2 linked regions of the Prosthecodimorpha staleyi genome follow. Each later gene encodes a partner of the first gene's protein in a complex. Links are inferred from orthologs where the notes say so. Each region holds a gene or a part of one and is shown on either strand. Other genes may lie near its edges.

What was found. Proteins that work in one complex are often made in the same cells at the same time.
Region 2: the proteins of trxA (region 1) and trxB are in contact, whole or in part, in a crystal structure (PDB 1F6M), measured with the Escherichia coli proteins. The link is inferred for Prosthecodimorpha staleyi from one-to-one orthologs.

The regions. Positions count from the first base shown.
Region 1 is NZ_JAHHZF010000008.1:196,490-202,873, reverse strand. The notes cover bases 2,014-5,005. They hold trxA (thioredoxin), read left to right. Parts: upstream 2,014-3,343; coding sequence 3,344-3,667; downstream 3,668-5,005. Other genes in these bases: KL771_RS17255 (hypothetical protein), read right to left, coding at 4,494-5,005; grpE (nucleotide exchange factor GrpE), read left to right, coding at 3,822-4,448; addA (double-strand break repair helicase AddA), read left to right, coding at 2,014-3,233. Outside these bases: more of addA, read left to right, coding at 1-2,013; more of KL771_RS17255, read right to left, coding at 5,006-5,870; KL771_RS17250 (thiol-disulfide oxidoreductase DCC family protein), read left to right, coding at 6,328-6,384. UniProt on the Escherichia coli protein: Participates in various redox reactions through the reversible oxidation of its active center dithiol to a disulfide and catalyzes dithiol-disulfide exchange reactions.
Region 2 is NZ_JAHHZF010000006.1:342,755-347,243, reverse strand. Bases 1-2,793 are described here. They hold trxB (thioredoxin-disulfide reductase), read right to left. Parts: upstream 1,979-2,793; coding sequence 1,022-1,978; downstream 1-1,021. Other genes in these bases: KL771_RS14310 (mitochondrial fission ELM1 family protein), read right to left, coding at 2,062-2,793; KL771_RS14320 (LysR family transcriptional regulator), read right to left, coding at 56-946. Also shown: more of KL771_RS14310, read right to left, coding at 2,794-3,054; KL771_RS14305 (Lrp/AsnC family transcriptional regulator), read left to right, coding at 3,171-3,638; transcription elongation factor GreA, read right to left, coding at 3,745-4,218.

The DNA of each region.
Region 1 (6,384 bases):
TCAAGATCCAGACTATCCACGGCTTCTGCGAACGCATCCTGCAGCAGTTCCCGATCGAGGCCGATCTCGCCGGCAATTTCGAGATCCTCGACGAGGCCGGCGAGCGCGAGCTGATCGACCGTGCCCGCAACCGCATTCTGGTCCGCGCGGCCGCCGAAGGCCCGGACGGGCATCTCGGCGCCGCCCTGGCCGCCGTCATCGACACGGCCGGCGAGGACGGCTTCACCAGCGCGCTCGACGAACTCGTGCGCCGGCGCGACAGCTTCCGCCGCGCCTTCCGCACGGCCGAGATCGGCGACTTCGCCCGGATCGAAGGCCTGCTCGGCACCGCCCTCGGCCTGCCGCCCGGCGAGACGGCCGAAACGGCGGCGGACGCCATCCTGCAGTCGCCGGACTTCTCCGGCCCCTGGCTCGACCGTTTCATCACGGCCGCGGGACAATCCGACAAGCAGACCGACATCGGATTGGCACACTCCTTCGGGCGCGTGCGGGGCGCCTCGCAGGAGGCCGCCCGCGAAGCCTGGCTCGACATCTTCCTGACGAAGGACCGCAAGCCGCGCGCGGCGAGCCGCTTCGCGACCAAATTCGTCAAGGACCGGATCGGCGACCTGGAGGAGCGCCTCGATCGCGAGAGCACCCGCCTCGCCGGCCTCGTCGACCGGATGGTGGCGCACCGTGCCCGCGCCGCGACGCTGGCGCTGATCGCGCTCGGCGACGCCGTCCTGGCCGACTACGAGATGTCCAAGCGGGCGCGCGGGGCGCTCGATTTCGACGACCTGATCGCCCGCACGCTGCAGCTCCTGTCGCGTTCCGAGGCCGCCGCCTGGGTCCAGTACAAGCTCGACCGCGGCATCGACCATGTCCTCGTCGACGAGGCGCAGGACACCAGCCCGCGCCAATGGGCGATCGTCCGCCAGCTGACCGAGGAGTTCTTCGCCGGCGAAGGCGCGCGTCGCGGCCGCACGATCTTCGCGGTCGGCGACGAGAAGCAGTCGATCTATTCGTTCCAGGATGCCGCCCCGAAGGAATTCGGCGCCAACGAGGCCCATTTCGCTACTCTCGTACCGCGCGGCGGCGGCCGCTTCGACCGGGTCCCGCTCGATCTCTCGTTCCGCTCGACGCCGGACGTGCTGGAGGCGGTCGACCGGGTCTTCGCCGCGCCGGAGATGCAGGCCGGCGTCGCCGGCGGCGGCTGGCAGAGGCATCTCGCCGTGCGCGCCGCGGCGCCAGGGCTGGTCGAGATCTGGCCGCCGGTGATGCCGGTGGCACAGAGCGAGCCGGAGGATTGGACCGCGCCGATCGACCGGCTCGGCGCCGCCGCGCCGCCGCTGCTGCTCGCCCGGCGCATCGCCGACGAAATCGAGCGGCTGACCGCGCCGGGCTTCCGGCTGGAGGGCACCGGCCGGCCGGTCCGCCCGCGCGACGTGTTGATCCTGGTCCGCAAGCGCGGCGCCTTCGTCGAGGCCATGAACCGGGTGTTGAAGGAGCGTGGCATCCCGGCCGCCGGCGCCGACCGGCTGCGGCTGACCGACCACATCGCGATCGAGGACCTGATCGCACTCGGCCGCGTCGTGCTGCTGCCGGAGGACGACCTGTCGCTGGCGACGGTTCTGAAAAGCCCGCTGATCGGCCTGTCGGAAGAGCAGCTCTACCGGATCGCGGCACGCCGCGAGAGCGACCGGACGGCCCTCTGGGACGCGCTGCGCGAGGCCGCCGGAGACGGTCTGGCGGGCGCCGATGCCGGGGGCGGCGCCATGGCGGGTGCGGACGAAGCCCGCGACGCGACCGATCCGGCGATCGCCGAGGCCTATCGCCGGCTGGCCGGCTGGCGCCGCCGCGCCGACCTGGTGCCGCCGTTCGAATTCTATGCCGGCATCCTGTCGGCGGAGGGCGGCCGCCGCCGCTTCGTCGCCCGGCTCGGCCCCGAGGCCGACGACGTGATCGACGAGTTCCTGGCCGCCGCGCTCGCCCACGACCGCGTCGCCGCGCCGAGCCTCGCCGGCTTCCTGGCCGCCTTCGCGGCGAGCCCGCCGGAGATCAAGCGCGAAATGGACGAGGCGCGCGACGAGGTCCGCGTCATGACCGTGCACGGCGCCAAGGGCCTGGAGGCGCCGGTGGTGTTCCTGGTCGACGGCGGCTCCAAGCCGGTCAACGCACGCCACGCGCCGAAGCTGGTCGCCGTGCCGGTCGTCGCCGCGGCCGGGCTCGATGCCGTGCCGCTGCTGGTCTGGTGCCCGCGCAAGGACCTCCGCTCCGCCCGGATCGAGGCGGCGATCGCCGACTGGCAACGCGAGCAGGGCGAGGAATACCGCCGCCTGCTCTATGTCGCCATGACGCGCGCCGCCGACCGCCTCTATGTCGTCGCCCATGCCGGCCGGAGCGGGCTCGACGACGAGTGCTGGTTCCAGGCGATCGACCAAGTTCTGGCGGCCGCGCCCGAGGCCGTCCGGATCGAGGCGCCGGACGGGACGCTCACGGCGACGCGCTGGCGCGCGGCCGAGCGCCCGCCGGTGCCGCCGGTCGCGGAGGCGACGACGGCCGGTCCGGTCGAGAGCCCCCTGCCCGACTGGATCGCGCGGCCGGCGCCGTCGGTCGCCGGCCCGGACCTCTTGCGGCCGTCCAAGGCGCTGGCCGAGATCGAAACCAGGGAGGCGCTGCCGGCCTATCCGGCGGTCAGCGCCTTCGAGGCGGCGCTCACCCCGGAATCCTTCGAGGCCCGGCGCGGCCGGGTGATCCACAAGCTGCTCGAAGTCCTGCCCGACATGGCCCCGGCGCGGCGGCGGACGGCGGCGGAGGCCTTCGTGGCGCGCACGCTCGCCGACAGCGAGGCCGCAGATCGGGGCCGGCTGGTCGACGAGGTCCTGCGCGTGATCGAGGACCAGGCCTTCGCGGCCCTGTTCGCGCCCGGCTCGCGTGCCGAGGTGGCCATTGCCGGCGAGATCGCCCTCGCCGACGGCACGCGCCGCGCCGTCTCGGGCCAGATCGACCGGCTCGCCGTCTCGGCGACGGATGTCGTCGTGCTCGACTACAAGACCAACCGCAACCCGCCCTCCGACGCGGCCGGCACGCCGCGCGACTATCTCGCCCAGATGGCCGTCTATCGGCGCGTGCTCGCCGACATCTTCCCCGGCCGGCGCATCCGCTGCGCGATCCTGTGGACCGCCCGCCCGGCGATCGTCGAGCTCGATCCGGCGGCGCTCGACGCCATGGCGGCCAGCCTCTCCTTTTCGTGACGGGAGGCTTTTGGCGCGGTCTTCTTGACGCTACCCGACCCGGTTCCTACCTTGGTCCATCCGATGCATACTTGCGGCGCGCGAAGCGCCCGTTCCGAAAGGCCTTTCCCATGGCGTCCGAGAAAGTCACCGATTCGTCGTTCGAAGCCGACGTGCTCAAGTCCTCCGAGCCCGTGCTGGTCGACTTCTGGGCCGAATGGTGCGGCCCGTGCCGCATGATCGCCCCGGCGCTCGAGGAGATCTCGACCGAGATGTCCGGCAGCGTGAAGATCGCCAAGCTCAATATCGACGACAACCAGCGCATCGCGCAGGTCTATGGCGTGCGCTCGATCCCGACCCTGATCCTGTTCCGCGACGGCAAGCCGGCCGCGAACCTGGTCGGCGCCTATCCGAAGAACAAGATGGTGGAATGGATCAAGACCAACATCGCCTGATCCGCCGCCCTTCGGCACCGTCATCCGTCGCAACGCCCCGGCCCCGGCCGGGGCGTTTGCGTATCGGCCTACGGATGGCTTGATTTCGCCGCTGCGAAACCTCAAATGCACGGCCGGAACCGAACCCGAATCCGGCCTGTTGATTGAGGACGCCATGAGCGACGAAACCCGTTCGAACACCACCGCGGCGGATCAGACCGAAGCGGCGGCCGCGGGCGCGCCGACGCCCGACGCCGCTCCCGCCGAGACCGCCTCCCCCGATCCGACCGAACAGCTGCGCGCCGAACATGCCGAGATGAAGGATCGCCTGCTCCGTACGCTGGCCGAGATGGAAAATCTGCGCCGGCGCACCGAGAAGGAGATCAAGGACGCGCGCGAATACGCCATCACGGCCTTCGCCCGCGATCTTCTCGGCGTCTCCGACAACCTGACCCGCGCGGTCGGCGCCCTGCCGGCCGAGGCGCGCGCGGCGGCCGAGGCCGCCGTCACGTCCCTGATCGAGGGCGTCGAACTGACCGGCCGCGAACTCGCCAAGGCGATGGAGAAGCACGGCGTGCGCCGCATCGAGCCGATGGGCGGCCGCTTCGACCCGAACCTGCATCAGGCGATGTTCGAGATTCCGAATGCGGAAGTCCCGTCCGGGACCGTGCTGCAGGTGCTGCAGGACGGCTACGTGCTCGGCGACCGCGTGCTCCGCCCGGCCCTGGTCGGCGTCGCCAAGGGCGGCCCGAAGGCCCCCGCAGCGCCCGCCGAGCCGGCCGGCGTCGACCGCACGGTCTGATCCGAAGGGTGGTCTGAATGGATCAGGGCGACCCCGCTGCCGGCCTCAGCGCCGCGGCAGGGTCGTCTCGGAACGGCTGCCGTCGCGGAATTCGAGCCGGACGGTCACCGAGCGGGTCGTCGGCGGGATCTTGAAATAGGGCGTCGCGCTCGGCGGCAGCGAGAACGGATCCTTTGGGTCGCAGGGCGGCAGCGGAATGGCCTTGTCGACCGGCTCGCTGTCGAGGCCATAGGTGGCCTTGGCGATGGTGCAGCGATAGGTCATCAGGTGGGTCGTGTAGAGGGTCAGGCCGGTCCCCTCGCGGTAGGCCACCCACGAGCCCTTGGTCATCTCCAGGGCCTGCCGCTGCTGACCGACCAGGGCCGACATCGGATCGAACGGAATCCGGAACGGCCCGACTGCGCTGCCGCGCAAGTCCTGGTAGGCGACCTCGATCACCTGCGGCTCGGCGCCGGGGATGACCGAGATGGTCGTGTTCGGGCTCGGCCGGCCGGTGCGCTGGTCGATGCCGACGGCCGGTCCCGCCTGGACCATCGGTCCCGCCTCGCCGAGCCGGTAGGAGAAGCCGGTCGCCGGCTCGGGCAATTGCACATAGACGGACCAGTCGGCATTCGAGCGCGTGAAGATCGCGCGCGGCTCGCTCGGCATGTTGATCAGCGCCGTCTCCAGCACGCCGCGGCGGCGGCGCGCCTTGTCGAGCCAGTCGGCCAGCATGGAGAGGTCCAGGAACCGGTTCTTCAGCAGGCCGGCTTCCTCGGCCTGCAGGAAGCGGTTGAGCGCGTCGCGCTCGCGCCGCTTCTCGCCGATGGTCTGGCTGCCGAGCCGGGATTCGGAGAACTCGTCGGCATAGAGATACCAGCCCGGCCCGTAATCGGGATTCATGGCCATGAAGGCCTCGATCCGGCGGCGGCGGTCGCCATCCTCGGCGAGCGTCGCGGCGACCAGTTCGAAGGCCGGGGCGCGATTGCGATCGGCCAGCGTGGCGAAGACCTGGCGGGCGCCCGAACGGCCGTCCTGGACCAGCACCAGGGCGGCGAGCCGGCTCCAGGGATCGACCGCATCGAGGTCGAGCCCGGCGACCTTCAGATAGGCCCGGCGCGCCTCGACGGCATCGCCGCGCATCTCCGCCGTGCGGGCATTGTGATACCATTCCGGAGCGTTGCGCGGCTCGGGCACCGGTCCGGTCGCCGCCAGGGCCGCGAAACGGCGGGCCATGTCCTCGATCGAGACCGTCGCGGCCGGCGATACCGAGGCAAGCTTCGAGGTATCGGCCGCACCGGGTCCGGCAGCGACGCGCAGGGCCGGCTCCGGCGCGGCGATCGGCGGAAGGGCATCGGCGTCGATATCCTCCGGTGGCAGGCGCGGCGGCGCGACCGCGGCCAGGATCTCGCCGGTCGCGGTCTGGCCGACATGGGTCGGCACGGTGGGCGCCGCCGAGGCGGCAACACGGGCAAACCGACCGGCGTGCGGAGGAAGGACTTCGGACGGACGTTCGCTGAACAGGGCCGGCGCCGCCATCGGAACCAGTACGGCCGCTGCCGCCACCAAACCGGCGAGCCCGACCCGCCGCGCGAGACGGGCGGGAAGGCGTGCCTCACCGGCAAAAGGCCCGGCGCCGTCGAGGTCCCTTCCGTAGGGGCCGGGCGCGTTGCCGGGACGATGCGAGGCGCGGGCCGACCGCTGAACCGCCATTTCGACCCTTCGACCGTCCGACATCGACGCAAAATCCCACTGTGGCGCTTCTGCAGCTTGTTACAGGGGATGTGTTTCTCCCTGATTTCGTCGAGTGTTACCCATTGCCTTGCCGCACCGGCCGGGCCACCCTGTCGGTCCTCGCAGCCGGGGCTGGATCCGGCGCTCCCGCCGGAATTCGACGCGCATGCTGAAGTCCCGCGACTGGTCTCCGGTCCCCTGGCAGGGCGCCGACGGCGTGATC
Region 2 (4,489 bases), on another replicon or contig:
TCCCGCCGCCTGGGACGCACGGCGGGACCGGCATTCGTGGCGAGGGTGCCGGTCGTCAGAAGGTCCAGCGCTCGGCCTTGGTGATCAGAAAGTCGCGGAACACCTTGACGCGGGCGGTGTTGCGCATCTCTTCCGGATAGACGAAGTAGCAGTCGAAGGCCGGCACGTCGGCCTCCGGGATCAGCTGCACCAGTTCCGAGCCCGGATCGATCAGATAGTCCGGCAGCAGCGCTATGCCGATGCCCCGCTCCACCGCGCGCTTGATGGCGATCACGTTGTTGATCTTCAGCGTCGCCTTGCGCGGATTGCCCGGCTGCCGGCCGGCGGTCTCCAGCCAGTTCATGTCGCGCAGATAGGTCGGGGTGGACTGGCCGAAGGTCACGGTGCGGTGCTCGTCGAGATCGGCGACGCTTTCCGGGCTGCCGTGGCGCTTCAGATAGGCCTGCGAGGCGTAGAGGTGGAAATGCACCGTGAACAGCTTGCGCTGGATCAGGTCCGGCTGCACCGGCTGGCGGATGCGCAGCGCCACGTCGGCCTGCCGCATGCCGAGATCGAGCTCCTCGTCGTCGAGGATCAGTTCGAGCTGCACATCCGGGTAGAGGTCGACGAATTCGTGGATGCGTGCGGTCAGCCAGGAGGTGCCGAGCCCGAAGGTCGTGGTCACGCGCAGCGACCCGGACGGCTTCTCCTTGGTCTCGACCAGCCGCGAACGCACCTGATCGAGCTTGACCAGAACCTCGCGCGCGGTGCGGAACAGGAGTTCGCCCTGCTCGGTCAGGATCAGGCCGCGGGCATGGCGATGGAACAGGGGGACGTTCAAATCCTGTTCCAGCGCGCTGACCTGCCGGCTGACCGCCGATTGGCTCATGTCCAGCTTTTCGCCGGCATGCGTGAAGCTGCCGGCTTCGGCGGCGGCGTGAAAAATACGGAGCTTGTCCCAGTCCAAGCCGATTCCCCCTCGTCTGTCGCGGCGCGCCCGACCGGCTCCGGATCGTATCCGTCGCCGGTTTCCGCGCGACCTTTACTCGGCTGCTTCGCGGTGATGCGAAATCCCGGCGATGAATTTCTCGGCCTCCAGCGCCGCCATGCAGCCCATCCCGGCCGCGGTGACGGCCTGACGGAACACATCGTCGGCCACGTCGCCGGCGGCGAAGACGCCCGGAACGCTGGTGGCGGTGGAATAGGGCGCCGTCCAGATGTAGCCGGACGGCTTCAGGCGGACCTGACCCTCGAACAGCTCGACGGCAGGCTTGTGGCCGATCGCCACGAAGACGCCGTCGACCGCGATGTCGGTCAGCGCGCCGGTCTTGACGTTCCTGAGCCGGGCGCCCGTCACGCCCGGCGGCGTGCCGCCGCCCAGCACCTCGGCGACTTCGCTGTCCCAGATCACCTCGATCTTGGGATTGGCGGCCAGCCGCTGCTGCAGGATGCGTTCCGCCCGGAAGCTGTCGCGCCGGTGCACGACGGTCACCTTGGCGGCATGATTGGTCAGATAGAGGGCCTCCTCGACGGCGGTGTTGCCGCCGCCGACCACCAGCACGTTGCGGCCGCGGTAGAAGAAGCCGTCGCAGGTGGCGCAGGCCGAGACGCCGAAGCCGCGGAAGGTCTCCTCCGACGGCAGGCCGAGCCAGCGCGCCTGCGCGCCGGTGGCGATGACCAGGGTCTCGCCCTCGTAGACCGTGCCGGAATCGCCCTCCAGGCGGAACGGCCGGCGCGACAGGTCGGCCCTGGTGATCGTGTCGTAGACGATCTTGGTCCCGACATGCTCGGCCTGGGCGCGCATCTGCTCCATCAGCCACGGCCCCTGGATCGCCTCGGCGAAGCCCGGATAGTTCTCGACCTCGGTCGTGACGGTCAGCTGGCCGCCCGGCTGGATGCCGGCGATCAGCACCGGTTCGAGCATGGCACGGGCCGCATAGATCGCCGCCGTGTAGCCGGCAGGGCCGGAGCCGATGATGAGGACCTTCGAAGATGCCATGGATAGAAACCTTGCTCGCCGATGCCGGGCAGCCCCGGATCAGATTCCCTTACGCCCGCCGCGACGTCGGGGTTTCGCATCGCTCATGCCCCGCCGCGTCCCGTGGTGCGAAACGCCTCAAGCCGGCGGGCGATTTCGTCCGCTACGACCTTCGTAGAATCCAACGCTTCATATGTATAGCTTTCCAGCCGACCTTCAAATGGCCGGATCAGGCCTCGGCTATATAACCCGTCGAGAAATCGTCGAAACTTGTTCTTCAAGGTTGCCGGTTCGTGCACCAGGACCGGCCGGCCGGTCGCCAGGGCCTCCGAAACCATGTTGTGGCTGTCCCCGGTGACCACGATCGCATCCGCGAGCGCCAGCATGGCCGGGTAGGGATTGTCGCCCTCGCCGGTCCAGACGAAGGCCGGTCGGCGCCCGACGATCGCGGCGATGCGCGCGGCCAGGGCGGGATCGGTCCGGCGCGATGGCGTCATCATGAACGAGCCGGCCTCGGGCAGGAGGCGCTCCAGGCGGTCGGGCAGGGCGTCGAGGCCCGGGCCGCCGCCGACGACGACGGCGATGCGCGGGCCGGGCAGGGTCTCGGCCCAGACCGGGGGGCGGGCCCGGTGACGGGCGAGGAGCGCGGGCGCGATCCGGTGCGGGCTCGTCTCGGTGACCACGATGGAACGCCCGCGCGGGCCGTCATGCGCCGGCATCCAGAGCATGTCGAAGGCGCCGCGATGCGGCGGGCGCGGATCGCGCAGGAAGACCACGAAGCTGCGCCGGCCGGCCCGGCGCTTGATCGCCCGGGCGAAGGGCACGGCCGGCGCGCCGCAGGCGAGCACCAGATCGGGCCAGGGCGGCGCCAGTTCGTCGGGCAGGGCGGCCGGCCAGCCGGCGAGATCGGCCAGCTTCGCCAGATGGGACCGTTCGCGCGGCACGACATGAAGGCGGGGGTGCGCGCCGAGCGCCTCGGCGAGGCCGAGGCAGGGGCCGACATCGCCGGCCTTGCCGTCGGTCAGGATCCAGACGGTCGGGGGCGACGCGGCGGTCGGCGCGGGCGGGTCGGACAGGATCGGCCTCCATGCGGTCATTTCCGCGCGGCGGCGAAAGTGCTACAGAGCGGCGACGCGGCGCAACCCCCATCAGAGTCTTCGACCCTCGCCGGCCGGCGCCACGGCCGCATGGGTCCGCGGCTTCGGATTCCCCCTTGAAACATCGTCTCGACGAGATCGACTGGCACATCCTGCGCGAGTTGCAGGCCGACGGCCGCATGACCAATGTCGAACTGGCGCGACGGGTCGGCATCTCGGCGCCGCCCTGCCTGCGCCGTGTGCGATCGCTGGAGGAGGCGGGCATCATCCGCGGCTATCGCACGCTGCTCGACGAGAAGGCGCTCGGTTTCGATCTGGTCGCCTTCTGCTTCGTCTCGCTGGCGAGCCAGGCCGATCACGACCTCGCCGCCTTCCAGGACAAGGTGCGCGGCTGGGCCCTGGTCCGGGAATGCTGGATCCTGTCCGGCGAGATCGACTTCATGCTGAAATGCGTCGCCCCCGACCTGCGCAGCTTCCAGGATTTCGTCATCGACGAACTGACCAAGGCCCCGGCCGTCGCCGGCGTGAAGACCGCCCTCGCCATCCGCACCGCCAAAGACGAACCGACGGTGCCGATCGGGTGAGGGGGCGCCGGTCCGGCCGCACGCGATCCCGTTCATGGAGCAGACATGGAAATGCCCGGCAAGCCCGGGCATTTCGTGTCGTCGGACGTGTGCGACCGTGCGGCCGTCAGCCGAAGCGGACGCCGATCACCTCGTAGGAGCGGGCGCCGCCCGGGGCCATGACCTCGACGGTGTCGCCGACATCCTTGCCGATCAGCGCGCGGGCGATCGGCGAGGAGATCGAGATGCGGCCGAGCTTCACGTCGGCCTCCATGTCGCCGACGATCTGGTAGGTGCGCTTCTCCTCCGTATCCTCGTCGACGAGGGTGACGGTGGCGCCGAACTTGATCTTGGTGCCGTGGAGCTTGGTGACGTCGATCACCTCGGCGCGGCTGAGCTTGTCCTCGAGCTCGGCGATGCGGCCCTCGTTGTGGCTCTGCGCCTCCTTGGCGGCGTGGTACTCGGCATTTTCCGAGAGGTCGCCATGGGCACGCGCTTCCGAGATGGCGGCGATGATGCGCGGCCGCTCTTCCTGCTGACGCATCTTCAGCTCGGATTCGAGAGCGGTGAAGCCGGCCGGCGTCATCGGTATCTTTTCCATGGGTTGGAACCCCCGATTTTCTCACGAGCAAGCGGCGCGTCTGGCGTGGCGCCTCCTGCATTCACGTTGGTGATGCGGCACCGGCTCCGCCGCGGGACGTTGCCGTCCGGACCGAACCTGCGCCAGGGCGGCGGTCGCCCGATCGATCTCGGGACGCCCGCCGCGCCGTGGAATTCCGGGCCAGGGGACCGGATCCCGGCTGCCGCCGGACCGGTTCCCGTCCCGTCCGGACGCACCGGACATGACAACAGTTCGCAGACGGCGTCCCAGA